DNA from 3 places in the Salipaludibacillus sp. HK11 genome. Region 2 is predicted to be linked to each of the others. Evidence: riboswitches for the same ligand, from Rfam matches in the RefSeq annotation. Region 2 holds a riboswitch; each other region holds the start of a gene.
What was found. A riboswitch is a leader RNA that binds a small molecule or an ion and turns the genes downstream of it on or off. The one in region 2 is predicted to bind cyclic di-GMP.

Region 1: it holds a riboswitch for cyclic di-GMP, as region 2 does, so the genes downstream of both, ACM26V_RS05705 (response regulator transcription factor) here and sinI (DNA-binding anti-repressor SinI) in region 2, are expected to answer to the same signal.
Region 3: it holds a riboswitch for cyclic di-GMP, as region 2 does, so the genes downstream of both, ACM26V_RS21460 (putative bifunctional diguanylate cyclase/phosphodiesterase) here and sinI (DNA-binding anti-repressor SinI) in region 2, are expected to answer to the same signal.

What each region holds. Positions count from the first base shown of each region.
Region 1 covers NZ_CP181045.1:1,120,302-1,130,525, reverse strand. Annotated here, with positions in the region: partial or broken gene ACM26V_RS05735 (polysaccharide biosynthesis protein) at 1-828, opposite strand, end outside; gene ACM26V_RS05730 (CpsD/CapB family tyrosine-protein kinase) at 1,098-1,769, opposite strand; gene ACM26V_RS05725 (YveK family protein) at 1,762-2,466, opposite strand; gene ACM26V_RS05720 (alanine/glycine:cation symporter family protein) at 2,703-4,064, shown strand; gene ACM26V_RS05715 (ribose-phosphate diphosphokinase) at 4,179-5,135, opposite strand; gene pssA (CDP-diacylglycerol--serine O-phosphatidyltransferase) at 5,479-6,174, shown strand; cyclic di-GMP riboswitch class I at 6,428-6,509, shown strand; gene ACM26V_RS05705 (response regulator transcription factor) at 6,622-7,317, shown strand; gene pfkA (6-phosphofructokinase) at 7,469-8,428, opposite strand; gene ACM26V_RS05695 (hypothetical protein) at 8,633-8,677, opposite strand; gene ACM26V_RS05690 (S1 family peptidase) at 8,784-9,464, opposite strand; gene ACM26V_RS05685 (DUF4190 domain-containing protein) at 9,836-10,135, shown strand; gene rlmN (23S rRNA (adenine(2503)-C(2))-methyltransferase RlmN) at 10,186-10,224, opposite strand, start outside.
Region 2 covers NZ_CP181045.1:4,834,441-4,844,664, forward strand. Annotated here, with positions in the region: gene ACM26V_RS22910 (DUF5366 family protein) at 1-306, shown strand, start outside; gene ACM26V_RS22915 (transglycosylase domain-containing protein) at 347-2,218, opposite strand; gene ACM26V_RS22920 (PrkA family serine protein kinase) at 2,468-4,363, shown strand; gene lepB (signal peptidase I) at 4,730-5,320, shown strand; gene yhbH (sporulation protein YhbH) at 5,562-6,728, shown strand; cyclic di-GMP riboswitch class I at 7,023-7,113, shown strand; gene sinI (DNA-binding anti-repressor SinI) at 7,141-7,278, shown strand; gene ACM26V_RS22940 (hypothetical protein) at 7,407-7,640, opposite strand; gene ACM26V_RS22945 (YbjQ family protein) at 7,897-8,214, shown strand; gene ACM26V_RS22950 (hypothetical protein) at 8,294-8,860, shown strand; gene ACM26V_RS22955 (manganese catalase family protein) at 9,079-9,972, shown strand; gene ACM26V_RS22960 (PAS domain S-box protein) at 10,146-10,224, shown strand, end outside.
Region 3 covers NZ_CP181045.1:4,529,575-4,539,798, reverse strand. Annotated here, with positions in the region: gene ACM26V_RS21475 (FecCD family ABC transporter permease) at 1-1,008, opposite strand, end outside; gene ACM26V_RS21470 (ABC transporter substrate-binding protein) at 1,085-2,089, opposite strand; gene ACM26V_RS21465 (ABC transporter substrate-binding protein) at 2,346-3,338, shown strand; gene ACM26V_RS21460 (putative bifunctional diguanylate cyclase/phosphodiesterase) at 3,457-5,763, opposite strand; cyclic di-GMP riboswitch class I at 5,861-5,942, opposite strand; gene ACM26V_RS21455 (MATE family efflux transporter) at 6,102-7,475, opposite strand; gene ACM26V_RS21450 (SDR family oxidoreductase) at 7,723-8,367, opposite strand; gene ACM26V_RS21445 (CocE/NonD family hydrolase) at 8,593-10,224, opposite strand, start outside.

The sequences.
Region 1 (10,224 bases), 1.5 Mb from region 2:
ATTTTTTTTACTTGAAATTCTTTTGTTATCTAGTTCAACGGGTTTTCTACCAAGTAACTCTTCTACTTTTACTTCTTTAAATTGACTAACAAAAGTTCTACCGGTGATAAGATCTTCAATCATTGGTAGTATTTGCGTTTTCACTCTTACTTTCAAGCATTCTCTGTAAATCTTATTTAACTGTTGCTTTTTCAAAGAAGGAATAGCGATCACTAAGTTTTCAATATTATATTTACTTACTAATATTGATATATCTTCTATTTTTCCTACTACCTGTATACCGCAAATATCAAATTTTTGTTTATTTAGATCATCATCTACAAATATAACTGGCAATAGATCACATGTATTATTATTTAATAATTGTCGCACAATCATTGTTCCAGCTGCCCCTGCACCAACAATCATCGTTCTTTTTTTGACGTTTTGATTATTTGGATGGGATAACTTCTCTTTTCTCATTCGCCACCAAAACCTTGCTCCACCAATTAGTACAATTTGCAATAGCCAAGTTACAAAAAGAATTCTATATTGAATATGAAAGAATAACAGTTGTTGAATCACTGCATTTAATAAGATTGAAAAGCTGAGCGTCTTTAAAATTATTTGAAGTTCTCCTACGCTAGCATATTCCCAAACTTTCTTGTTACGTCTAAATAAATATGAAACTAAATGATAACTAAATAGAATAATCGTACTAGAAAACCAAAAATTTGTATTAAAATAAATGGATGGCTCATTTATAATCGTGAAACTTGAAATGAATGCAAATAAGATTAGGATAGAATCCAAAATGAGAAAAAATGAAACTCTTCTTTTATTACTCATGATATCCCCCTTTTATTATAAGTAATGTTATTTATCCAATTCATTTTTAAAAAAATATTTTATTTTTACTCCATGTAATCTTTGCATAAGGTTACATGGAGTAAAAATAAAACAAATCGGGCATTTAACCCTTCCTCACACCATACTATTGACGACTAGCGTCTAAGGTTTTTTCAAACCCACAGTAAAATCGAGTACCTCCGATTTATAAAGGTAAGGAGATATCACCTAAAACTATTCTCAATAACGAACGAAAAAGTGTAAAAAAATTAACTGAATACCCTTTTCATCATAGGTAGCTTTTTTCCAATAAATATAACTCCTAAAATATTTACCTCGTATGCTTCAAGTGCAATTTTTGCCTCTATCATTTCATCTATATCCGTTCTTTTGTCCTTTATAACTAAAACAGTCCCATCACTTTTTGAAGATATGAGCTTACCTGTATTACCAACGAGGGCAGATGAATTATCTATAAAAATATAATCATGAGAAGTCTTCGCTTCATCTAAAAGTGATTCCATTGCTGATGTCTGAAACATCGTTTTAGAATATTTAGAATCAGGCCCTGATGGTAATACATTTAGTCCTGAGAAACGTGTTTTAAGTATTGCGTCTGAAAGTTTCAATTGACCAACAAGTACATTACTCAACCCTTGCCCATTATCTACCTCAAATAAATGATGAAGCATTGGTTTTGCTAGGTTGCCATCAATTAGCAGAACTTTGTGTCCCTCGCTCGCAAAAATCATAGCTAAATGACAACTAGCCATTGTTTTACCTTCTCCTGACTGCGGAGATATGATTGAAAATGATTGATACCCTTTTCTAAATGAAGTGAATTCAATATTTGATTTAATTTGCTGATAATCATCCCATAGTCTTGGTTCCGACTTGTTGTTAAATAATAGTAATTTTTCCCACATGTTTTTTTTAAACAATAGTTTCACCTCTCAAGGATGACTTTTTTTTGAATATGTTATTTACGTAAGGTATTCTTTTGGTATTAGATACTGAGCCAAGAACTGGTACTTTTAATAGCGTTTCAATTTCCCTTTCCGTCCTGATTTTATTATCTATACTATTAAGTAATAATGAGACACCTATTCCTATAATCATTCCTAATGCAAAACTCGCATAACTTAGACTGTTATTAGGAGGGTTAATGGGGCTCATTGAATTATGAACAAGAGATTCTGATAACAATCCAACTTCAGAATAACCCAACCTCTCATTTAAAACCTCTGGAAAGACATCACCTATTGTATTCGCTATTAGAGACGCTTTTACTGGAGAATCAAATATCACACTAACTTGAATTATTTGTGAATCTTCTAAGTCAATTGCTTCAACTTGATTACTTAATTGAGAAGCTGAGATATTTAAAGACAGTTTTTTCACTACTTCTTCCATTACAATAGGTTCTGTAATAAAGACTTTCATCGTATTCATATTGACATTTTCTTCAACAATAATAGTTGAAGTCGCTGAATAGAGCGGATCAGGCTGAGTGCTATTACTATAATAAGTACCTGCCCCACCAAAGAATATCGTCAATAAAACAACAATCCACAACCTTTTTACTATAACTTCTAAAATAGGTTTTATTTCTATCTCTTTTTTCTCTAAATCATTCATACAATTCTCCTCTCTTTATGTATAGCAGTTAAAAAATGAAATAAACCTTAATATTTATAAGACAAAATCTTATAATCTCCATATTAATTCTTAATAACGAACAAGTCAACCTTTAAATTAGCATAATTACCTATATAAAGAATTATTTTATAAAATAACTTTTATTTACGCGTATTTATGATAGAATATTCTTAATCTTTAAGGCTCCATAATCTACTTACAAAGGAGAGGGACAAGTGGAAACAGTTGAAAATATTATTGGTGAAATAAGTGGCGTCGTTTGGGGTTTACCATTAATCTTTTTACTTGTAGGAACTGGACTTTATTTAACTATTCGTTTAACATTTTTTTCATTTCGACAACTGCCATATGCATTATCATTAGTTTTTAAGAAAGGAGACACAAAATCTAAGGGAGATATTTCTCATTTCCAAGCATTAATGACAGCATTAGCTGCAACAGTAGGAACAGGAAATATTGCAGGGGTTGCCTCTGCTGTAGCTGTTGGTGGGCCAGGTGCGGTTTTTTGGATGTGGATTACCGCTTTTGTAGGGATGGCGACGAAATACGCTGAAGCTATTCTCGGAGTTAAGTACCGGGTCGAAAATGAAAATGGCGAAATGTCAGGTGGCCCTATGTACTATATTGAAAAAGGACTTAACTTGAAATGGCTCGCCGTCATTTTCGCTGCTTTTGCTGCGTTCGCTGCTTTTGGGATAGGAAATATGGTTCAGTCTCATGAAGCAGCTGGTGTTGCAAGTCAGAATTTCAATATTCCGGTATGGGCAACAGGGATATTCTTAGCTGTTCTAGTAGCTTTAGTTATTATTGGCGGAATTAAAAGTATCGGAAAAGTTGTTGGTGTTATCGTACCAGTTATGATTATTTTTTATATTGGCGCAGGCTTGCTTATTGTACTTAGTAACTTCGCTGATGTCCCAAGTGCTTTTGCACTAATATTCACTGATGCATTTACAGGTCAGGCTGTAGCGGGTGGTGCTGTTGGGGCTGTAATCCAACAAGGGGTTGCTCGAGGTATCTTCTCCAACGAAGCAGGTCTTGGTACAGGAGGAATCGCCGCAGCTGCTGCGAAAACTGATTTACCTGCGAGGCAAGCTCTCGTTTCAATGACACAAGTATTTATTGATACAATCATTGTTTGTACAATTACTGGTTTGGCACTTGTAATGAGTGGGGTGTTTGAAAGAGCAGATGATTTTGATTCTGCTGCTCAGTTAACTTCCGCGGCTTTCGAGCAATACTTACCAGGTTTTGGTGGTATTATCGTTGCAATTGCATTGTTATTTTTCGTATTTTCAACAATAATAGGCTGGTCATACTTCGGTGAAAAATGTTTCACCTATTTATTTGGTATTAAAGCTGCGATGCCTTACCGAATTGCATTTGTTATTGCACTATTCATTGGTGCTGTTGTCTCCCTAGATGTTGTTTGGGGATTCGCAGATGTCATGAACGGTCTTATGGCCTTTCCTAACTTAGTTGCCCTACTACTACTCTCAGGTGTGGTTGTAAATGAAACGAAGAAGTTTAGAAAGAAACGTCAAGAAGAAAAAGCAGAAGAGAATAAAGCTAGTTAACATTTAAAAAACCTGTGCCTTTGAAAATTTAGGCGCAGGTTTTTTAAAAAAGAGACAATCATTATAATATAATTGTCTCCCTTAATATAATCTTGTAAACATTAATCCTATTTCTTAATCAAATAATGAGCTAACTGATTCGTTATTATGAACTCGTAAGATACCTTCGGCTAATAACTCACCTATAGAAAGAGAGGTAATTCGTTCATCCCTTTTTTCTTCCGTTTGGTAGATAGAGTTTGTAATTACAACTTCTTTTAGCTGCGAATGACGAATTCGTGCAACAGCTGGTTCGGACAGAACACCATGAGTACAACACGCATAAACTTCATTCGCACCATTTTGCATCAAAGCAAGTGCTCCAGATGTTACTGTTCTTGCTGTATCAATCATATCATCAATGATAATTGCTGTCTTACCTTCAATATCTCCAATAACATTAATACCAAGAACTGCGTCCGGAGCATCACTTCTTTGCTTATCCAAAAACGCAATTGGGCAATCAAGTTTATTTGCTAGCGCTCTTGCTCTTGACGTTCCAGCATTTTCAGGTGCAACAACAACTATGTCCTGTAGTTTTTTCTCAAGAAAATAATTCGCAATAATTGAATTAACATTTAACTGATCGACGGGAATATTGAAAAACCCTTGAACTTGAGGAGCATGTAAATCAACCGAAATAACCCTAGTCGCACCAGCGGCTTCCAGCAAATTAGCAATTAATTTTGCTGTGATAGGCTCTCTTGATCGAGCTTTTCTATCTTGCCTTGAATAACCATAGTAAGGGATTACAATATTAATAGTCTGCGCTGATGCTCTCTTTAAAGCATCAATCATAATAAGTAATTCCATTAAGTATTCATTACCTGGTTCTGCTGTTGATTGGATTAGATATGTATCAAAACCTCTTATCGTCTCTTCAATATTCATCTGAACTTCTCCATCTGCAAAACGTTTAATTGAACATTTACCTAACTCAACTTGCATATGCTCTGCAATTTCCTCAGCGAGAGGTGGATTGGAATTCAGTGTAAATAATTTCATCTTTGATAAATCTCTATTATTGCTCATGTTTCCCCTCCATAATTCATCATCTTTGAACTATTCTATCACAATATTTATCATCTGTTGATGTAAATCGTATAAAAGCCTTTTATTATTTATTGTCCTCTTAACACTATTTTATTCGATGGCTAAGTTTTAGTCAGCAAAAATCGATAAATTCCTAATATAACAATAGTGCAAGTTTAATGTTGAGGCAAAATTAAAGCTTTAGATCTTCCTATTATCTATACTAGATAATTGTATAAATAGTGGTAAAAAGGTATAATTTAATGGATGTGTTTATATTCTATAAAATACTTTTTAAAATATTCAGTTTATGATATTAAAGGATTCGATTGGACGTGATCATTTGTTAAGAAGAAACATACCTAATGGCATAACGATGTCAAATTTAATTTTCGGTTTTTTATCTATTGGATCAGCATTCATGAGTGATTTCCAAAACGCAGCGATTTTCATCTTAATCGGAATGATGTTAGATAGTATGGATGGTTGGATGGCAAGAAAACTTGATGTAGAAACCGCTTTTGGTAAAGAATTAGACTCTTTAGCGGATATTGTTACTTTCGGAATAGCTCCTGCTATTTTAATGTTTGGTACTACCTTTTCCAATATGGGAATGATAGGTCTTATGATTGCGGGTATGTTCCCTTTTTTCGGTGCGATTAGGCTTGCAAGATTCAATATAGATGAAGAAACAACATCTTCAAAAGGTTTTTTTACAGGAGTGCCAATAACTGCAGCAGGTGGTATTATTGCACTATTAACAATCTTTAATTTTATCGTTCCCCAAGCAGCTATTTCTGTCATTTATACATTGTTATGTGTTTTGATGGTCAGTAAATTGAAAATCCCTAGTTTAAAAGAAGTGCCAATTCCAAAGTATGGAACTATTATAACTGCATTGCTAGCTTCAATGCTTATAGTAACAGGTTTCAACGCTTCTATTGAATATTCAAATTGGATTATTTTTGCTATATTACTTTATTTAGCATTTATGCTCATTCATTTTATATTGAAGAAAAAAAGATTGAATTCAAAGTAATACTAAAAAGACCACTGATTACTATTAATCAGTGGTCTTTTTTATATGAAAGTTGATTATCTTTAAAAGTCCTGTATTATTGATAAAAATTTGTTTATTTTATTGACTAAGGGGTATTAAAAGTAACATAACGTATAGGAAATTCCCTCTCTTTTACAATAAAATAAGAATTCTGTTGAAATTTGTAGATAATTGTTGTAAAATTTAATAGTAGTAGTTCTTAGGTATCGTATTTGCACTAAATTGACAATTGAAACGTAAGTGGCAAAACTGTGGAAACACAGTGACGCAAAACTATAGGGGCTAAAGCAATGCTACGCCAGCCAGTTGCCGTTTCAGGAGAACATCCTGTTACAGGGGTGTTTTTTTTCGCTCCTTTATTGAGGCAGTTTGCTGACTTTGTATAGTTCACTATAGTGAAAAAACTATACACAAGGAGGTTCACTCATGTTACAAATGAATGTAAAGGTCCTAGAAGAAGATCGAAATTCTCTTGTATTTAACGATCCAATGAACTTAATTTCAGATTCGGTTAAGAAAGAAATGAGCGACCTTATTGAAATCTACGAGTCCAAAACTAAAGTTCCCGCTAAAAATGATTTAAGAAATTTGACTTTTTATAGTATACAAGGTTATGACGATCAAACAAAACAATTTCTTGCAGAACAGACCAAATGTGGCGATGAACAGTCTATAAATCTTCTCATCGTTGATGGCCCACTCCACACAGACTTATTGAAATTTTTACTTTTACCCGTTAATGGAATTGTAACGATACCTTTTCTAACAGATAATTTTGACTTTGTTATGGACGGATTAGCACAACATGATGTAATCTTAGAACATGGGTTGCACAAAAAATTAAGTAAAGATTTGATACACAAAAAGTCATTCTCTACACCTATTAAACAATTTATATTAAATAAAAATAAAATTTCAATTGATTTATCCGATCGAGATCATCAAGTTCTACAGCTGCTTTTAGATGGGCATAGTAATTCAGAAATAGCTGAAAAAATGCATTTTGCCAGATCTACCGTTTCAACAATCATTAGTGCTCTACTTAAGAAAATGAAAGCATCTGATCGAACGGATGCTACAGTTAAAACTATTCGATATGGATGGGTAGACTGTTATAGGTGAATTTTGTTACTAAAAAACTACTAAAGCATGATGATAAAAATCATGCTTTATTTTTTGTTACTTCGCATATGTAAGAATTGCCCCTGGACTTATGGATTTACCAATTTGTGTCTCAACTTGAAGGGCAATGGCCTGTGTAATTTTTTAGTCATTAAATCGAAAGTATCTCAGTTAAACGAAACAAATCATTGTCGAATTCTTTGTTCACTTCTAAAGATTCTGTAATATTCATATAAAATAAATGATTATCTTTTATTCCTATCACTTTATTCGTTTCTCCTTCAATGAGCAGTTCAACTGATTTCACCCCCATTTTACTACCCAAAATTCTATCGAATGATGATGGATCGCCACCTCGCTGAATAAAACCTAACGTTGTTTTCCTTGCATCTACCCCTGCTTCGTTTGCTAATTGGTTCTTTAAATTTGAAGCACTGCCTGATCCTTCTGCGAGTAAAATAATGTGATGAAGTTTCCCGCGTTTTTTTCCATCGTTCAATTTTTTAATTATTTCATCCATGTCAACTGGTCTTTCAGGAGTTATAATTATTTCCGCTCCACCAGCTATTCCAGCATGAAGAGCGAGATCCCCGCAATTTCTCCCCATCACTTCAATAATTGTTGCCTTTTCGTGAGAGGTTGATGTATCGCGAATTTTAGAGATCGCTTCCAAAACTGTATTAACAGCAGTATCAAATCCAATTGTATAATCTGTATAAGCTAAATCGTTATCAATCGTACCAGGGATCCCAATCGTCTTAATCCCCATATTGCTTAGTTCCCTCGCACCTTGAAATGAGCCATCTCCACCAATAACTACAAGTCCATCAATGTTATTTTCCTGTAATTTCTTCATCGCTATTTTTCTACCTTCTAAAGTTTTGAACTCTTCACAACGAGACGATTTCAACATCGTTCCACCTTTATGAATAATATCTCCAACAGAAGACGCTTCCATCTGAGTCATGTCACCATCAATTAAACCTTGAAACCCTCGATTGACTCCCATCACTTCAATATTATGATAAATAGCGGAACGCACAACAGCACGTATTGCGGCATTCATACCTGGAGAATCTCCTCCACTTGTTAATACGCCAATTTTTTTCATTTTAAAGTCCCCCAAATATATTTGATGTCTGACATCCAACATATATTCTATGTTACACAGTATTTTAAAAAAAATCTAGCTTTTTTATAGAACGCTTTCAGCTTTTTATCTATTCATCGAAGAAAATCATTAAAATTATTAAATAAAACAAAAAAAAGCAGTCACATGATTAACTACTTTTTTTCGTTTAAATTGTGATCCAAGTTACTTCATATATGAAATCCCGACGATGATTAACAAAACAAACATGACAACAATAAGAATAAAAGACATTGAATCACCCGCCTTTATCATAATAACTTACAGTATATGTTATGTTAGTTCACCGAGTTTCGATTGGATTTCTTGTATTTTGCTAGTCTGTATAGTCCATGAATTCAACTAAATCTTCGAGAGGAATAGCAAGTCCTACTTTTGTCCTTGAACCCTCATGTTCCACTCTTGTTGTAGCATAAACGACTCCAACGACATATCCTTGATCATTAATAACGGGACTTCCACTACTACCTTGATAGATAGGTGCATCGAGCATAATAACAGGCTGGGCTCTGCTTTGGAATGTAGTTGTGCCAATTAGATTACCTTCGTTTGCAATATAATTAAAGAAAAGTGGATTACCAATAACATAAACTGGTGAACCTACTTCCCAATTTTCTTCAAACTCTAATACTGGTGGAGAATAATCGCCGGGGTCAATCTTAAGAATTGCAATATCCGACTCTTCATTTTTTTCTACGACATTCGTAAGAAAACTTTCACCATCTTCAAATGTCACTACAGGTTGTGGGTCATTACTTACAACATGTTCATTCGTCATAATATGTCCATCTTCTGAAATGTAAAAGCCAGTTCCTTTGCTATTACCTGCTCTCACAACCACAATGGATTCTTTGTAGAGTTGAACGTCTTCATTATTAGACAATTCCTGCGATGTAGCAATGAAGTCTATAGCAGGGAGGTTAAAGAGCTTTGGCCATATCGCAAATACGTTGCTTAGTAACGCAACAATCAGTAACGAAGCTATGAAAATTTTCATTCCTTTTCTTTTTATCTTTGGTTGTGATACTCTCTCTTCGGATTCTCCCTCTGGATTAAAAAATTCTTCTTTTGTGTAATATCTTTCACCATCAAAAAATAAATCTTCTTCTTTTTCTACTAAAGTTTTCTTTTCGGGTTTATCATTTCTATTATTATATTCATGCTGATCATCTGTAATCGTTTTCCCCTCCCATTCAACACACCGGCCGCCATTCTTCTCAAATATCTTATCATATAATGAGCGAGATGACAGTGTCGTGAAATAATATAAAATATTAAATCTTTCAGCTTCTATTTTAATAACAATTGTTACCTAATAAGTTTCCATGTAAAATAGAACGATATAATATAAAGAAATGAGGAGTTTTAATGGAAAATCAAAACCAAGATAACTTTCAGGAAAAGAATGCCTCTCAATACAACTACAATGTTAAAGCAATTATTTCCGGTGTTACTGGAGCTCTTTCAGTAATATTCTTTTTTTTAATACTACCAGTAGGTATGTTTCTCGGTTTTTTTAGCGTTTTATTTGGTATTATCGCATTATTTGAAATAAAAACAACAAAACAACACGGGAAACTAATCGCTGTACTGGGCTTTATTGGAGGCGCAATCACAGTAGCTCTGCCATTTCTCGTAATCTTTTTTGCAATTATTACAGGTTATTAAGTATTAGAAATAAGACCTCGCAAGAACTGCGAGGTCTTAAGTGAACGGATTTAAACGTTAGATTTCGCTTTTGCTTTATCCTTTTGCAT
Region 2 (10,224 bases):
TTTTTTTCAAAAGATGAGGAAGGAACAGATTTAAGAAATGTGAGAAGAGGTACGTGGTTCTTTTTAATTGGAGGGGTTTTTTCAATTGTTGCTTCTGTCGACATAATCTTTCTTCTTAGTGTTTTTATATTGTCTTGTTTTAGTTATTTTATATTTTTTATCTATAAAGTTAGTGATTCCTTATCTTTTTCAGCATTAATAGGGTTAATTCTTTTTCATCTCTTTTTTTGGTTTGCCTTTGGAATTGCTGTCGCTTACACCATCGTGAAGCTTTACAATAGTTTGATTGCAAGTTTACCTTTGTAATAATCCCCCTGTAGTAAGAAAAAAACCAGTGAAAGGACTTTTACTGGTTTATTCCCATCATAATATCTCTCCATAACTGCGTGTGTAAATTTCTCTGACTTTGCTCATAGATTGATGAAGGTTCGTCTTTTCCTAGCCAAACACCGGCCGTGTAGCGATCACTTGAGCCGACAAACCATAAATCGTGAAAATTATTGGTTGTCCCCGTTTTTCCCCCAATATAATTAGAACCGCTAAACTGAGCTGCTCTACCTGTTCCATCAGAAACAGCTGTAGATAACAGATTTCTCATTTCATCAGTTGTAGATTCACTCCATACTTCTATACTTTCGTTTTTCGACTCGTATAAAACATTTCCATTTCCATCGGTTACTGATCGAATTGCTTTTGGCGATCTGTATACGCCTCTTGTAGCAAATGTAGAATAAGCTTGGGTTAATTCATTGACATTGACTCCATGCCTTAATCCTCCTAAAGCAGAGGGGAGGCGATAATCATCGGTGCTAATACGAAGAAAATCGAATTTATTAAAATATGAAAAAGCCGTATCAATACTTACCATGTCAAGAATTCTAACTGCCGCTGTATTATAGGAGTTATTAAAAGCTTCTTCAAGGGAGACCTTCCCGTAGATAGCATTTCCAAAGTTATTAGGTTCATATTCTCCTCTTTTAATTGGGCCTGCATCAATTATCGATTCCTTATTCATATTTGTTTCTTCAAGAAGCGGTGCAAAAACGAGTAAAGGTTTAATTGCCGATCCTGGTTGTCGGTAAGCGCGAAAACCATGATGAAAATCAGCTTTATTGTAAGCAACACCTCCTGTGATTGCAACAATTTCTGCTTGATCATGGTCGATGATTGACGTAGCCCCTTGAATATCAGACTGCCCAAGTTGATTATTGATCGTATTAACAGCGTGAGCTTGCACTTCAGGGTCTAAAGATGTTTCTATTGTAATTCCACTTGCTAATAATTCATCCACTCGAATTTGAAGGTTTTCTTGGATAGCTGAACGTTCATCAGCTGAAGTTGCGGCTCTTAACCGTTGACTGTACCCCTCATTAATAGATATAAGCTCTTTCAACTCGTGGAATACATAATCTACATAATCTGGATAATGATCTTGTTTTTCTAATGGTCGGAGCGTAATTTCTTCGGATTTTGCTTCGTCGAATTCTTCCTCATCAATAAAATTTTCTTCTAACATTTTTGATAATATCCAATTTTTTCGTTCATGAGTCTGTTCTGAATTATCTATCGGGTTATAATGGGACGGATTATTTGGAATCGCACATAAAAATGCTACTTGAGCAAGCGTTAAATCTTCAATAGACTCGCTAAAATAATATAGGCTAGCTGCTTCAATTCCATACACTCCATTTGCGAAATAAACAGAATTGATATAGAGTTCTAGAATCTTATCTTTACTCAATTTTCGTTCTAAATGGTACGAATAAAGTAGTTCAGTTAGTTTGCGTTCATAAGTTTGTGAGTGTGATAAATAGAGATTGCGCACTAATTGTTGTGTAACGGTACTTCCACCTTGCTCGACTTGCTGACTATTTAGATTTACAAAAAAAGCACGAGCAATACCTGTCATATCAAAACCAGGGTGCTCATAAAATGATTGATCTTCAGCAGCGATAAATGCGTCTATAACAATAGAGGGTATTTCATCAAAGGGAAGCTCAATGCGATTTTCATTTGAATAGATATCTGAAATAAGATTGTTATCTTTGTCAAGAACAACACTGTTATTTGATAATATTATTTCTTCTAATTCAATCGATTTATCCAACACTTCGTGAAGCGATTGAGCTGCAGAAAATTCCCTTGTTGTTTCCATAAATAAGAAGGAAAATACGCTGATAAATATTAAAATAAATAAATTCCCAATAATTGTCTTCATATATGTCACAACACTCTCTTGAAGTTATAGCTTCATTCTACTCTGATCTTGAGCCGGTTGGAAGTGACTTTTTTTTATAATTCATTTCAAATTAGTTTTTTGCTTACTTATCATTCAATTAGACACGAAAATTACAGTTGTAAGATCTACTTTACGATTGTTTTAAACATCGTTTTCTAGGTGAATGCATAAGATGAAACATACCTTCATTGGATTAATTACATGGGTAGATGTTGAAAGGAGGATACGATGGATATTGTTCATAAAATTCAACAGCATCGTGAGGAGCAGGAACAATTAAAATGGGAAGGAACTTTTGCCGACTATTTGGAGATTTTAAGAGAACGGCCTGAGGTGGCTCAAACAGCTCATTCCCGTGTTTATAACATGATTAAACATGCAGGAGTCACAGAAGAAGGTGGAAAAAAACGATATTTATTTTTTGATAATGAGATTTTTGGTTTAGAGGAATCAGTTGAAAAGTTAGTGGAAGAATATTTCCATTCAGCAGCGAGGAGGTTAGATGTAAAGAAGCGAATCTTATTATTAATGGGTCCAGTTAGTGGAGGAAAATCAACGATTGTGACGATGTTAAAAAGAGGGTTAGAGAAATATAGTCTAACGGATGAAGGGGCTGTTTATGCGATTAAAGGTTGTCCAATGCATGAGGACCCTATACATCTTATTCCACATCATATGCGTAAAGATTTTTATCAGGAGTTTGGTATTCGCGTTGAAGGAAACCTCTCACCATTAAATGTGATGCGATTAGAAAAGGAGTATGAAGGACGTATTGAAGATGTATTGGTTGAACGGATTTTCTTATCTGAGGATAGACGTGTAGGTGTAGGAACGTTCAGTCCTTCTGATCCAAAATCCCAAGACATAGCAGATTTAACTGGAAGTATTGATTTTTCAACGATAGCTGAGTTCGGTTCTGAATCAGATCCACGTGCCTATCGGTTTGATGGAGAATTAAACAAAGCAAATCGAGGAATTATGGAGTTTCAAGAGATGTTAAAATGCGATGAAAAGTTTTTGTGGCATTTACTTTCCTTGACACAGGAAGGGAATTTTAAAGCAGGTAGATTTGCGTTAATTTCGGCAGACGAGATGATCATCGCTCATACAAATGAAGCAGAATATAAATCGTTTATATCAAATAAGAAAAATGAGGCATTACATTCACGAATTATTGTCATGCCGGTTCCATATAATTTAAAGGTAAGTGAAGAAGAACGAATTTACCAGAAAATGATTCGAGAATCAGATATCTCCCAAGTTCATATTGCTCCTCACGCACTGAAAGTAGCGGCTACATTTACAGTGCTAACGAGAATTAAAGACTCACAAAAAAGTGATGTTGATGTGTTGAAAAAAATGAAGTTATATGACGGACAAAATGTCGAAGGATTTAACTCCCAAGATGTCATAGAGTTGAAGAAAGAATTTAGTGATGAAGGCATGAATGGGATAGATCCTAGATATGTTATTAATCGGATTTCATCAGCAATTATTCGAAAAGAATTGAAATCAATTAATGCGTTAGATGTTTTACGCTCAATAAAAGATGGTTTGGATCAACACGCTTCGATTTCAAAAGAAGACAGGGAGCGTTATTTAAACTTTATTTCTGTTTCTCGAAAAGAATATGATGAGATGGCTAAGAAAGAAGTACAAAAGGCATTCGTTTATTCTTATGAAGAATCTGCTAAAACACTAATGGATAATTATTTAGATAACGTTGAGGCGTATTGTAACAAAAATAAAATGAATGATCCATTAACAGGAGAAGAGATGAGTCCAGATGAGAAACTTATGCGGTCAATAGAAGAACAAATTGGCATATCTGAAAATGCAAAGAAAGCTTTTAGAGAGGAAATATTGATACGGATTTCTGCATATGCGAGGAAAGGAAAAAAATTCGATTACCAGTCACATGACCGGCTCAGAGAAGCAATCCAAAAAAAGTTATTTGCTGATTTAAAAGATGTCGTGAAAATTACTACATCGACAAAAACTCCTGACGAAAACCAATTAAAGAAGGTAAACGAAGTAATTGCAAGATTAATAGATGAACACGGTTATAATAGTACCTCTGCAAATGATCTCCTAAAATACGTCGGAAGTTTGTTGAATAGATAAGAGCAGTAAATTGCTACTGGGGGTTGTTTCTCCAGTAGCTTCTCAATAATTGGATAAGAATAACAAAATTAACTGGTAAACAAGATATTCTCTCTTAAGCTTAAGGATATTTTGCAATTAATGCATATATCATGGCGAAGACTTCTCCGTGGCAAGTGAAGCTATAGAAGTATCACTACTACTGTTATAAATAACTGTAACCCCCAAAAATCTCAGTTGTACTGAAAACCTAAGCTTACATAGGAAAATATAATATTGATTTCATGACTTCGAGTGTTGTAAATATTAGTTTGAAATAGGAACTTTTTTGGTTTTTATTAAAGTGTAGATCCGTTGTCTTTTGATATCTAAATGGAGGAGACAAAAATGAATGTGAAAGTTGAAGTGAAGGGAGATTTTCATAAAAAAAGGTCGCTTTGGAAACAAAAAGCATGGCTTTTCCTAAAAATCACTGTAATCGTTCTCATTATTTCATTTCTCGTCCGCGGGTTTCTCTTCACAAATTATATCGTTTATGGTCAATCGATGATGCCGACCATTCATGATGGTGAAAGAATCATAGTGAACAAGATTGGTTATGAAATCAATGAACCTAATCGATTTGATTTAATTATATTTCATGCCACGGAAGATTCTGATTATATTAAGAGAGTTATTGGACTACCTGGTGATGTAGTCAAATATGTTGATGATACTCTCTACATTAACAATGTGTCCCACGAAGAGGATTTCCTACATGTTCATAAAGAAGCACATGATAATGGATTATTCACTGAAAACTTTAATTTACTAGAAATAACAGGTGAAAAGGAAGTTCCACCAGGGTATGTTTTTGTTTTAGGAGATAATCGGAGAAATAGTCTCGATAGTCGTCATATTGGATTTATACCTATAGAAGAAATTGTAGGAAAAGCAAACATGGCTTTTTGGCCACCAAAAAAAATACGTTTTTTTTAACGAGGAATCGATTGAAAATAAAGGACATTTAATTTAAATAATGACTATTTTGATAACTTTTGCAATGTTATTGCAGGAGTTTTTACTTTACCGGGTTAGTAGTATCGATGGATTTAAATTGTTTGTAGATAGGCTTTTCCAATGTTGAGAATTTTGACAACTAACTGTCCATTTTGCATAGGATAGACTAAGAGAGATCGAAGTTAATCATATATATAATAACATGAAGGAGGGAAAACGGATGATAAACCGTTCGGGGAAAAATTATATTGTCTCTCAGGAGAATTGGTCCCTCCACCGGAAAGGTTACCAAGATCAGCAACGTCACCAAGAAAAAGTCCAAGATGCGATTCATAAAAACTTACCAGATTTAGTTAGTGATGAAAGCATTGTAATGTCAAATGGTCGCGATGTTGTAAAAGTTCCAATTCGTTCATTAGATGAATATAAAATTCGTTATAATTATGAGAAGAATAAACATGTAGGGCAAGGTGATGGTAACAGTAAGATAGGTGATGTTGTTGCGAGAGATGGAAGTAAACAAAAAGAACCAGGAAAAGGAGACAAAGCTGGGGATAAGCCTGGAGAAGATTATTATGAAACAGAGGTTTCAATTGCGGAATTGGAATTGATGCTATTTAGAGAATTAGAATTACCAAATTTGCAGAAAAAAGAGGAAGACAATACCATAATCGAAGATATTGAGTTTAATGATATTCGTAAAAAAGGATTAATGGGTAATGTAGATAAAAGGAGAACAATCCTCGAAGCATTGAAACGTAATGCGATGAAAGGTGAAGCAAGTGTTGCACCGATTTATAACGATGATTTACGGTTTAAAACATGGGAAGAAAAAGAAAAACCAGAATCAAAAGCTGTGGTAATAGCAATGATGGACACTTCTGGAAGTATGGGAAGATTCGAAAAATATATGGCTCGGAGCTTTTTCTTCTGGATGACAAGGTTTTTAAGGACAAAATATGAGACTGTTGAAATTGTTTTTATTGCCCATCACACAGAGGCTAAAGAGGTATCGGAAGATGATTTCTTTATGAAGGGTGAGAGTGGTGGAACAATTTGTTCATCTGCGTATAGAAAAGCACTTGAGGTAATAGATGCTAAGTATCCTCCATCTAGCTATAATATTTATCCTTTTCATTTTTCTGATGGAGACAATTTAACTTCTGATAATAAGAGATGTACGCAGTACATTCAAGATTTAATGGAAATATCGAGTTTTTTTGGATATGGAGAAGTTAACCAATATAATAGAACTTCGACTCTTTTAAGTGTATATAAGAAAATAAATGATCCGAAATTCCGATATTACGTTTTGAAAGAAAAAGCGGATGTTTATCAATCACTCAAGTGGTTTTTTCAAAAAAATCAGCATGAATTTATACATTAACTTTCTAAAAGGATGATCTGTATTAATGCAGATCATCTTTTTATATAAAATACATATCTAATTACCTATAAATTTAACTATTATAAACAATAATAAATATATCTATTTAATTTATTATGTCTTTATATCTATTTACATCATAATATAAAAATATTATCATTCAATTAACGGTTCGTAATATAGAACAAAAAGGAGGCGGATTGTTTATTAAGTGTTTTAATTCGAGGTATTTTAGAAGGGATGGAGTATTTGATCGCTATTCGTTCTTTATAACGAATAAAAATTCCGCTGCTCATTAAGAAAAGGCAAACCTATTAAAATGTAGGACGCAAAACTATGTATCTAAGGGAATAGGAGGAAATCCTAGGGTTGCATAGTTGCCTCTAATGAAGTGCATAAGGAGGATAACCTCTTGCTAACATTTAAGAGTGAAGAGAATTCAGAACAAGAATGGGCCTTGCTAATAAAATCGGCATTAGAGCAAGGGGTGACACCTGAAGAAATCCGGATTTTTCTATACGAAAAAAATCACGGGAGTCGGGAAACTTAGGAATTTTGTTGTTTTATATTGCTCTAAAAAACATTTTTAAAATAACTTTCTATCATTATAGAATTCAACTGAATTGTTGTAAGCTGCAATCCATTTCCCAAATTAACGAGTGGGGAGAGTAAATTCCTCTACTCACTCTTGGGGTTCTTTTCGATAAAAAAAGCCACAGAACGATAAAGACCAAAAAGTAAAACTGCCGCAAGCAATGACCCAGACATGTAACCTGCAGTGAAATTACGTTCAATAAACCACGCTTCATTTTGTCCTACAAAAATCCCTATTAAGATAGAGCTAACTAGTATGCTTGTAATGATGAAAAAATGCCATTTATTTTCTTTACTCATTTTTTTGAATGAATCCATTCCTGATCCCTCCTGATAATTCCATATTACTTATATTATAAGGCTAATTGTAAAACGGCGCAATCTGAACAAGCAAGTTGATGTTCATAAGTGGTCACAGATGAAATTTATTAAGTAATTCTTGAAAATTGCGCCCTAAAAAACATTCCATTTAATATTCACTTTTTAAATTGTTCTTAAACAGCGACAAAAAAAGGAAACTTTTGTCGGTTATTTTCGTAAATCAATTATCAAAGTATACGAAGGAGGAACAAAGATGATAATTGTGAATACAGAACAGATTGCAGGTATGGAAATTGTTCAAGCTTTAGGTGTGGTATCAGGAAATACAGTACAAGCGAAACATATTGGAAAAGATATTGTTGGAGGATTAAGAGGATTAGTTGGTGGGAAAATGAAAGAATACGAAGAAATGTTCAATGAGGCTAGAGACATCGCTGAAAAGGAAATGATTTCACGTGCTGAAAAATTAGGTGCAGATGCAATCGTGAACGTCCGTTATACAACTTCCACCATTATGCAAGGATCATCAGAAGTGATGGTCTATGGTACGGGAGTGAAATTGAAAAAGTAAGATGGGTTCGCACGTTGCAGTTTTTTATTGACAGTTGCTAGTTGCTTTTAATGGATTTAGAGAGGAGAGGCAGTTGCAGATGAATCAGAAATATTTGTCGCTTTTATTTTTGACATCACTTCTTATGATTGGGTGTTCTATTAAGAGCGAAGATGGTCAGAATGACAGTGATCTTGAAGGGTTTATTGAATCCGAAAAGATCGTTTCTGAAACAGAAGCAGGAGAATTTGTATTGCGACTTGTCTCAGAAAAAGCAAGGTATAAACTAGGGGAAAAAGTTGATGTAAGAGGAAAATTAAAATACATTGGTGAAAATGCCGAAATAGAAATTTCCCACTCTGAAAGTCCATTTTTCTTTGAAGTGATCGAAGTGAATAGAGGAGTAGAAATCCCTTATTTCTTGAATGAAGTGCTGGAAATGACACTCCTAAAAAATAATGAGTGGTATGAAGAAGAATTCCATAAAAGAATAGACAATCATGCTGCAGATGAATACGATGAATTTTTTCAAATATTTATGGTAGAAGAAGGATTTCCAGTGGGAGAATATGAAATCGAATTAAGAGCAGACTTTCTCACATCTGCTGGTGAGGAATCTGAGAGCCATAACTATAATACATCGATTGTTATTGATGTGAAAGAATGAATCTGTTAGGTTTTTTAAATTACACTTTAAGAATGTTTAACTTCGCTAAAGGATTAAAGTATAAGATAAACTAAGGCTTTCGCCATGAAGGACTTGGCGACAAGCCAAGTTTTTCTAATAGAAGTATTAGGTCAAGTCCTTCCCATCATATAGATGATATGTAGATATTAGACAGTAGTGAAGAGAGATTATCTTGATCATCTGGAGGGATTTAATAAATGATTTTGAGGATGGATAAGCTTTTAATTGATTTGCCTAGGCCCGAAAGCCCTGATGCGAATGCAGCTGCAGCGGTTCAAGAATTACTTGGTGGAAAGTATGGTGAAATGTCTACTTTAAATAACTATATGTTCCAATCATTTAATTTCAGGCAAAAAAAGAAATTTCGTCCGTTTTATGAATTAATTGCTAGTATTACGGCCGAGGAATTTGGGCATGTGGAATTAGTATCGAACACGATTAATTTAATGATTACTGGTACGACGTTTCCAGGAGATCCGAACATTGCGCCTATGGAAAATGCGAAAGACAAAAGAAATTCCTATCACTTCATTCAAACGGCGCAAACTTCTCTTCCAGGAGATTCGATGGGTAGACCTTGGTCAGGTGATAATGTCTTTAATAGCGGAAACTTAGTACTTGATTTACTTCATAATTTTTTCCTTGAGTGCGGAGCTAGGACTCATAAAATGAGAGTATATGAAATGACTGATCACCCTGTTGCTCGTGAGATGATAGGTTATCTTCTTGTTAGAGGTGGAGTCCATGTGCTTGCATATGCAAAAGCATTAGAGATCATGACGGGAGTCGATATGAAGAAAATGCTACCGATCCCAGATTTAGATAATCGTAAATTTGATACAGCTAGAAAGTTTGAAGCGCAAGGGTCCCAACGGAAACTTTATACATTTAGTCCAGAAGATTATCAACAAATCAGCCAAATATGGAAAGGAAATCATCCGGATGGCGGTCAACTTGAAGTTATTAAAGGAGCGCCACACGGAGGGCCAATCCCTGATTTGGAAGAGGTTCCAGAAGAGTTTGCTCCAGGTGTCTCAGAAGAGGATTTCAAAGAAATAGCCAAACGATTGCAAAGATCAGCAGGACTATAATTCAACAAAGTATGACACGGCTATCTACGAATAGTCGTGTTTTTTATCATTTTATGAGGAGTCAGGTAGATAAAAAAAGTCAAGACTTTAAAAAAAAACAGAAAAAATGATCAATTATTTGGTAAGATAAGAATAAGTTGCCAATAGATTTGAAAGATAATGAGGTGAAGATAGTGTGCACATACGAGAGTAATCAATTTGCAAATGGTATTGGTTCAATTATGGGAGGAAATGAGTCAACTACTGACTCAT
Region 3 (10,224 bases), 300 kb from region 2:
TTTAGTCACCCCACGTTTCGCAATATAAATAAAGAAAGGGGCGCCAATTATCGCTGTCATAACTCCAATAGGTACTTCTTGGGGCATGATTAGTAATCGTGCGACCACATCTGCCATTAACAATAATACTGCTCCAAGAATTGCAGCGAAAGGAAGTAACCAGCGATAGTCATTTCCGGTAAACGCTCTTGCAATATGCGGAATAACCAGACCGATAAATCCTACAGATCCAACAACAGCAACAGAACTCCCTGCTAATAACACGACAATGACACCCATTGTCACTTTTACTAACCATACTTTTTGTCCCATTCCTTTAGCAATATCGTCTCCAGTTATTAACAAGTTTATCGCCCTGCCCATGAATAACACGACAATTACTGAACCAATCATAAAAGGTAACACCGGGAGCAACATGTCTAACGTTCTTCCACTGATAGACCCTGCAAGCCAAAATAAGACGTCTTGTAGGCCTGCTTCATTCATGACAAGAATTGCTTGAGTATACGACTGAAACAAAGCGCTGATTGCGGCTCCTGCCAAGACAATTTTAATCGGAGTCAATCCATCTCTACCTAATGAACCTAGAAAATAAACAAGCAACGCAGCAATTGTTGCTCCTAAAAAAGCGAACCACATTAAATGTTGTAAAGAAGAAATCGAGAAAAATACAACACCTACTACGACGAAAAAAATCGCCCCTGTATTTATACCAAATATACTTGGCGAAGCAAGAGGGTTTCTTGTCAATGCTTGCATCAGCGCCCCAGAAATAGCTAGACATGCCCCAATGACTGCACCAATCACAACCCTTGGGAGACGATCATTTCGGACGACTACATGTTCCGTGACCGATTCGTTGTAATTCAAAAATGAGCCTACAGCTTGTCCCATAGAAATCGGTGTTTGCCCGACGATAATACTCGAAATGAATGCAACAACAAGTATTAAACACAGACCAGCTAATACAAATATTTTCATCCTACTAGTTACTAAATATCTACTCATATCATTACACTTCCATCACTATAGGTGGTTTCAAAGTCAACTACTACAATTTTTTCTACCGATTAAAGTGTGACACTTACTCTTCAATATCAAAAATTTCAAAAAGATCATCTACCATCATATGAGCAGAGATATAACCGCCAGCGCTATTCCACGGCACTTCTTCTACCATAACTACTTGATCATTTTTTACCGCTTCGAGGTTTTCCCACAATGGATGACTTGTCCATTCTTCAAACGTTTGTTCAATTTGTTCTGTCTCTGTTCCAGAGTTAAAATTAAATATCATTTCAGCTTCTGCTTCAGGAATGCTCTCTTTAGAAGATAATTTAATTCCCCACTCTTCTGGATCATCGTGTCCCTCTGGCCTCGTAAATCCAGCATCTTCTAAAATACCTCCTGCATATCCCATGTAAAATATACGTGCGTGGTCGGCTCTGAAATTAGTAATAGAAACTTCCATAGGTAGTTCGTCACCCATCTTCGCCTTAAAATCTTCCATTCTATTATAATATTCTGCTAGTAATTCTTCTGCTTCTTCTTGTTTATTTAAAGCTTGTCCCATAATATCGAGGGTATCTTTCCAATCATAGACATTTTCTCCGACTATCGTTGGCGCAATATCAGTTAAATGGTCATATATCTCCTCATGCCTTGTTCTAGAGGCGATAATAAGATCTGGATTAAGTTCTGATATTGCCTCTAAATTTGGTTGGGTTTCCTCTCCTACTATTTCTATTCCTTCCAAATCATCTCTCAGATATTCATAAATAGGTTTCTCTGTCCATGATTCAACTATCCCAACAGGTTGTATCTCAAAAGCTGTTATCACATCGTTTGCTCCTTGATATAACGTCACAATAGTATCTGGCGTCCCCTCAATTTCTGTTTCTCCCAGGGCATGTTCTACAATACGTACATCATCATTTTCAACATCACCATTGTTAACATTCTCACTTGCCAACGTATTTTCTTCAATGACCTCCATGCTATCTGCTTCGTTATTTGTTCCACACGCTGATACAATTGCCAATAAAAAAAGGCCTGAAAATAGACCAATAGTATTTTTGGAACTTCTCATAATTTAATCTCCTCCACTTTTAAATGATAATGATTTTCAATATCATTTACATTGTATTGGAGTTTTTCTTTGACGTCAATACTATTAAAGAAATATTAAGAGAATTTGCACTAAATTTCTTATAGTCTATTTTTCTAATAATAATTCTTGCATAATATATTGATAATGATTATCATTATTAACGAGATAGAGAGAGGCAGGTACCATGTTATATTCTAATTCAGAACGAATTTCAATCAATGGGAGGACAATCAATATGAAGTTTAAGCAGTCAATTACCGGAATTTTTATAGTGATATTTTTAGTTGGGATTCTAGCAGCTTGCGGTAACAACAATGAACGTAATGAAGAAACTGGAGCTGAAGATGTCAATACCGAAGAAATTGAAGTAACAAGTGAAGAGACGCGCATTTATACTGACACAGAAGGAAATGACGTCGAAATCCCTGTAAATCCAGAAAGAGTTGTAACGACACAATATTTAAGTCAAATGCTAACTCTAGGAATAAAACCTATCGGTGTAGGTTCACACGTGCTGGACAATAATTACCTAGGAGATCTGCAAGAGGGGGTAGAAGATATCGGAAATCCCTTTAGCATCGAAAAGGTGATAGACTTGGAACCTGATTTAATTATTACGGCAAACCCTGATGAAGTTGACCAACTAAGTAAAGTCGCACCTACTGTAGTAGTACCATGGATGTATGGAGATGTTTTCACTCAATTAAATGAAATTGCATCGATACTAGGTAAAGAAAAAGAAGCCGAAGAATGGATTGCTTCTCATGAAGAAGCAGCAGCTGAAGGCAGAGATAAAATACAAGATAACATCGGTGAAGATGAAATAGTTACAATATTTATGGCTTGGGGAAAAGATGTTCTTAGAATTTATGGTGCTCGGAACATCGGCCATTCAATTTATCGTTCTTTAGAATTAACCCCACCAAATTTCATTCAAGAAATACTTGACGAAGATCCGGAATTTAGCGAGTTTGTTAATGAAGAAATTTCAATGGAAATGTTACCAGAATATGCAGGAGATCATATTATCATGTTAGTTTATGGTGAGGAAGCTGCAGAAGAGGGTGGCATGTTTCACCAAATTGAAGAAAGCTCTTTATGGAAAAATCTTGATGCTGTAAAAAATGACCAAGTTTATTTTGTTAATGTAGATCCTTGGTTTAACTACGATCCATTAGCTGTTGAACAGTCTTTAAATGAAGCAATTGAACTTTTTTCAGGAGAATAACACATTTATGTTGAGAAAGAGGTATTCTGTTTGCACGGAATACCTCTTTTTCATTTCGATATAACCGATTCTTTTATCGAAATTATGTGTAAATTAACCTTTAAAAAGACCCAAATTACTAAATGTTATTCACCATGTTACAGTCCTTAAGATATTTCTCAAATCCTTCAGCATGTATTGGTCTCAAAAATAAGTACCCCTGCCCAAAACCACAGTTGTATTTTGTTAAAATTTCCACTTGCTTCTCATGTTCTATGCCTTCCGCAACAATACTAAGATTTAAATTTGACCCAATATCAATAATCGTTTTTACCATTGATTCATCGGAGCCCTCGATAATATCATCAATAAATGACTTGTCTATTTTAAGTGTATCGATTGGCAATTCCTTAAGTATATGAAGTGATGAATAGCCAGTACCGAAGTCATCGATTGATGTTTTTACCCCAATCTCTCTTAGACCGATCAACACTGCCTTAGACTCTTCCACATTTTGTAAAATACTTTCTGTAATCTCTAACTCTAGAAACTCAGCTTTCAATCCAGTTTCTTGCAAAGCATTTCTCACAGTTTCTATAAAATCGCCATGCTGAAATTGCCGAACAGATACATTAACTGAAACGCACAATGATGGATATCCAATTTCTTGCCATGCCTTGTTTTGTTTACAGGCCACTCTAATAACCCATTCACCAATTGCTATAATTTGACCTGTCTCTTCTGCTACCGAGATAAATTCAACAGGTGAAATACGCCCCAACTCTGGGTGATCCCATCGTAATAAAGCTTCCATTCCTACTAGTTTTTCCGATTGTAATTCTATCTTCGGTTGATAGTAAAGAGTGAATTGCTTTCTGTCAATCGCATGTCTCAATTCCGTCTCTATTAACATTTTGCGCGCCAATTGATCATGTAAACCTGAAGAGAAAAAGTGAAATCCATTCCCGCCTCTCCCCTTTGCTAAATACATTGCGGCATCCGCATTTTTAAGTAATGTCTCACTGTTCGTACCATGCTCCGGGTAGGAACAGATTCCGATACTGGGGGTTATTGTTATTTCGTTCCTCTCTACAAAAAATGGCTTTACAAATGCTTTTTTTATCGATTTCGATAATTCAATGCATCTTTTTTTAGTAGAATTGGATAGGATTAGAACAAACTCGTCTCCTCCTAACCTATATAAACTTTCATCTGTTCCTAATACACTACTCAATCGTTCCGATGCCTCTTTTAGTATATTGTCTCCAATATGATGACCCAGCGTATCATTTACAATTTTAAAGCGATCTAAATCTATTAAGAGTAACGCTAAATTTTTATTGTTTTCAGCAGCTTGATTGACTATTTGTTCTAAATCGTTCTGAAAGCTAGTACGATTGTTTAATCCCGTTAGCGAATCATGATAGGCCAATTCTCTGTATTCATTTACTAAGTATTCATTTTTTCGAATTATCACGTAATGGCGCACAAGTATCAATACGAAGATAACAATTAAACCAATACTTAGCGCATTTAAATCCCAATTATAACTATGAGTTACTAAAACAATTAAAATAATACTACTTAAATAAGGGAATACTGCCTCCTGCCCATTGAAGATATTTCTAATTTCCCACTTTGGTTTGCGTTGATTTCCTTGGGCAAACTTGCCAGATAAACCAATCAGTATTAAAGCCGTTAACCATATTGGATCAATATAGTTTCCTGGTGCGTGAACCTGTCCAATTAATTCAAAGTAAGCATAACTCGTGTCAGAAATCACTTGTAAGAAGAAACCAACGACAATAAATAACATAATTCGTTTTTCGTTACTGAATTGAGAAAAATAATACAAGCAAGTAATAACGAATAAAATGCTGAGTGACGTTATAGGATAGGCTAAATTTATTATTGTATAATAAAAGGAAAATTCTGAATGGAGTATGATAGGTTCCATTAAATAATGTACACTTATCGCTGCTGCTGAAATCATAAAAATAATAATGTTGAAAAGATAATGGTTATTTTTAATGTAAATACTTATTAATTTTACTTTATATGTTAATGCCGTCAAAAAAAAGATATAAGCTAAGAGCCAGAATAGATAGGTACTGCCAGGGAAATGAGTCTCCCCTTCCAAGATAAAGTATAAAAACCAGAATGCATCAGCAAAAATATAAAATAGAATACCAATACTTAATAATAACCAAAAATACTTCTGCTTCCCTGTGATTGTCCGGTAAGCTTTAAAAATCCAAAAAAAACTCAAAGATCCCCACAAAACTGGAAAAACGCTTGCACCGAATACTCTCATCCATTCATTTTCTCTAAAAATATAAAACCAGCTATAAAAAAACAAAACACTTCCGATAAGGAACAATAACGTTCGCCATTTAGCTATGATCCACACCTCACATTCTATCAAACATTTTTGAAAAATTGACATTTTAAAATAGCAAATATTATAAAGACAGAATTTCTCTATAAGATACATAAAAAGGCTATTCCCCCCCATGGAAATAACCTTTAAACAACTAGTTATTCCTGGTAACCCAGCCGCCATAGTTCATCCTTAGGCCTGTAGCTTTGCGTCCTTGTTTTTCAACAAGTTTGCTCTTAACGGAATACACCTATACATTTATTAACTTTACATTTTATAGTTATATTATAACACAAAAAACAACATCACTAGTACTTTTTTCTAAAATATTTATCAAGTTATAGTCTATAAGACCCAAAAATTGTGAAGTCCATGTTGACAAAACCCTACTACTTAATTTTATATTACTTCAATCTATCCTCACTTAGTCCTATTTCCACGCGACGTTGAACAATTTGTAGTCGAACATAGAAACCAATTGCAGCACAAGTTAAACCTAACGTTATTCCAACCCATAATCCGAATGGACCTAGTTCTGTATAAGCTGAAAAATAATATCCCGCCGGAATCCCAATAATCCAATAAGAGATAAAAGCAGTAATAAATGGTACTTTGACATCTTTATAACCTCTTAACACACCTTGTAATCCTGATTGCGCCGCATCAGAAAGTTGATAGACAATCGCAATAATAAAGAATTGTCCTGCCATCAACACAACTTCACTATCATTTGTATAAAGATACGCAATTTGTTCTCTGAAAAAGAAGAGAAAAACTGCTCCGACTGCTAAGATGCCAATTCCACCCCAGACGCCAAGACGTCCATATTGTTTGGCAGCCCGAATCTTTCCCCCTCCCACAGAAAAACCTACAACAATTGTTAAGGCCATCGAAATACTTAATGGAATCATGAAAATAAGCGAAGTAAAACTTAATGCAATCTGATGCGCAGCAATGGTTACCGTAGTAAACATAACTCCCATCAATAGTGTTACAACTGAAAAGATGCTCGCCTCAAAGAAAATAGATAGACCTATCGGAATTCCAATCGAAAGCTGCTCTTTCCATGTTTTCCAAGATGGTTTCACCCATTTTACAAGAATTTGGTAATGTCTAATCACCGGTACTTTAAATGTCATCCATACACTAAAAAACAGAATGATCCAATACGTCAGTGCAGTTGCATAACCAGCACCAATACCGCCCAATGTTGGTAATCCAAAGTTACCAAATATAAAGCCATAGTTTAACAAAACATTAAAAGGAACTGCTGATACTGTAATAATCATTGTTATTCGTGTGAACCCTTGTCCATCAAAGAAATTGCGAAGTACATTCGCCAAAAATAACGGAATGATACCTATTGATAAGCCGACTAAATAGTGCAAAGAAATATGGGTTACAGCATCGGTTAAATTCATGATCGATAAAATTGGTTCAAGTAAAAATACTCCACCAACGACAACGATAAGAGCAAGAACAATTGATAAATATATCGCTTGTGTCACCGATTCGGAAATTTTATCTTTTCGACCACTTCCCACTAGCTGCGCTACAATTGTAGTTACAGCTAATAATATACCGTTAATTCCAGTGAACACCGGTAACCATAAACTAGAACCAATCGCAACGCCAGCTAAATCATCCGTACCTACCCGGCCAGACATCATTGTATCTACTAAATTCATTGCAAAAAAACTAACTTGTGTCACCATAATCGGCCATAATATTCTTGAGAATAGAAGTACTTTTTCTCTGCTTGTCTCTACATGTTCCATTTTTTCACCTATAATTTCATCGTTAAATTTTTAACCATATTCAGACAAGACTGCTGAAAATATACATCATCCTATTCTATCAAAAAAAGTTGAATAAATCCTTATCTTTTCATTTCAAAAACAACAAAAAAGTCATCGCATAGATTTCCCCCTATGAGATGACTTTTTTTATTTCTACTCCTTCTAAATTAAAACAAATTCAAAAAGCTACAATTCCAAAACTGAAATTGTAGCTTCAGTAATTTCATTATACCTTCTCAATAGCTTCGTCAATAGAGACATCACCATTTAATATTTCAAAAATTTTGCCATACGTATTTTTCTTGTCTAATGTTTCTACTACAACATGGCCAACATCAGCACGAGTAATTGTCGTATTCCGATGACCGATTTTCTCTTCAAGTAGTATTCTTCCAGTTGGTTCATCGTTCGTAAGTCCACCAGGCCTTACTATCGTATAATCTAGCCCACTAGCCTTAAGGTGATCATCTGCAAGTTTTTTTGCTACAACATAATGACGCATTTTTTCTGGAGCACTTTCCGGATCATCTACGTTGATGGCACTCACCATGACAAAGCGCTTTACACCTTGCTTCTTAGCTTCATCCACTGTTTTCATCGCTCCCCACAAATCAATGAGAACGGTTTTGTCAGCGCCTGTATGGGGCCCAGAACCTGCTGCAAATACAACGGCATCTACGTCTTTAAAAGCATGAGAAATATCACCTTCTAAGTCTGCAATAACTGTATCTGTAGCACCCAAATTTTTAAGCTCAGCTCCCTGTTCTGCTTTTCTAACCATCGCTATAGCCTGATGTTCTTCAGATTTCCCAAAGTGCTTAAGACTATGTCTAGCAACTTGTCCATTTGCACCTACAATTAGTACTTTCATGTTGATCCACTCCTTTATGTTTCAATGGTTATTATTCCCACTATTAAAGAGTATCAAACATGCAGGTGATTTAGCTATTCATTCGCTTTATCTAATGGGGAGCCAATCTAAAACTCTCCGAATCATTGCATCCCAATACGCCCATTAGTGACCACCGTGACCTTTATCATGAGTTTAAATCCATAACAAATTCCACGGTAGATTAATCATACCGCGGAATTTTTATCATACTAAATCTCTTGAAATATCTGTCTTCCAAGTTTTCTTAAAAATCTCTTTCTCACTTTCAAAAGCTGTCAGCGTGTTTGTTAAATAAAATGTAGTCTCGTCGCTAGTCATTTCACTTTGGCTTATTAGTTTCGTCTGCCATTCTTTTCGACCAACTGTCAACTCCCATTCGCATTTAACGTGAGCGGATAACGGATCATTCTCTTTTATTGTGTACGTGTTTTTATTTATGCTCCCATGCTCTAAACCGTTCACAAGTAATTTCCTCTCACCTTCGTCTGATAAATCGTCTAATGTCCAAATCCCATTTATCAAATCATGCGACACACTTCTCGTTCTATTTTCTGTTCGTTTAATTTCTTTTTCAATGACCTTGGCTACTTCCGGCCGTTTAAAATGGCCACATGTTTCATCTTCAGGTTGGGGCGTTCTAACCGGCAATGCAATATTTGTGTCTTCTCCAGAATAAAGTGTTAGAGTCACAGGTTTAGGAGATGGCCAAGCTTGTGGCCAATAAGTTGGTGAGACGGCGACTTCCAATCGATGCCCCTTAGGTACTTGTTGCCCCAACACATCGAGTTGCACAGATATTTTATATTTTTCCCCTGGTACTAAAGGTTCTGGGTGCTCATGCGAATTTCGATGTGTCAGATTTAACATTCCCCAACTGATTAGAGTTGATTCGCCTGTTGGTGCTTTATCAGACAACCTAACTGCTAAGAATGCATTTTCTTGATCTGCAGATAATTCAGCGTTTAAAACTGGATAACCTAATAACTCTACTTTTTCCTGCAAAGGGTCCGATGTAAATACAACAGATTTCCCATTCTCTAACCGTTGATCAGCTGGCAAATCACCTGGTTGGCCGAATGGACAGAATACTCCTGAGTAAAAACCGTGTTCCTGTACACTCGGGATAGTAACCGTTTCTCCATGTTTCACTTCATCTACAAGCTTGTTTTCTGCAAGCCAAAGTGATTGTTCCTTGACATTTTTTGATGGCCAAGAGTGATCAGCTACCCATTTCCCTGGTCTCTCATCATAATTAACTGCAGGTAATTCACTATCTTGAATCCATGTGATCAATTTTGGTTCATTCATAATACCGGTTTCTTCACCTTTTAACCAATGATCCCACCATCTCAGGCACTCTTGTAAAAATCCAATAGCAGGATCAGGTGTTGCAACTTCAGGATATTCATGTGCCCATGGGCCAATCAATCCCTTGCTTTCATTCGGTAAGTTTTCCAATAGTCTAAGGACCGCATTCGTATAACCATCTTGCCAACCGCTAATCGCAAACACCGGTACTTTGATATTAGAATAGTCCTCACCAATTGATCCATGTTTCCAATAGGAATCCCTGCGCTGGTGCCTCATCCAATTTTCGACAAATGGCGGCGTGTTTTCGAGTCTGTCTAGCCAATTTTCTTTCCAACTTGAACCAACATTCATCGGGTCTTGTGGTCTTGCGTTATAGACAAACATTGTCGAAGCCCACCAAAGCATGTCAGATGCTAATATATTTCCACCACGATAGTGGACATCATCTGCATAACGATCATCTGTTGAGCACAAAGTAATAATTGTTTTCAGCGCTGGGTGTTGTCTAGCGGCAACTTGAAGACC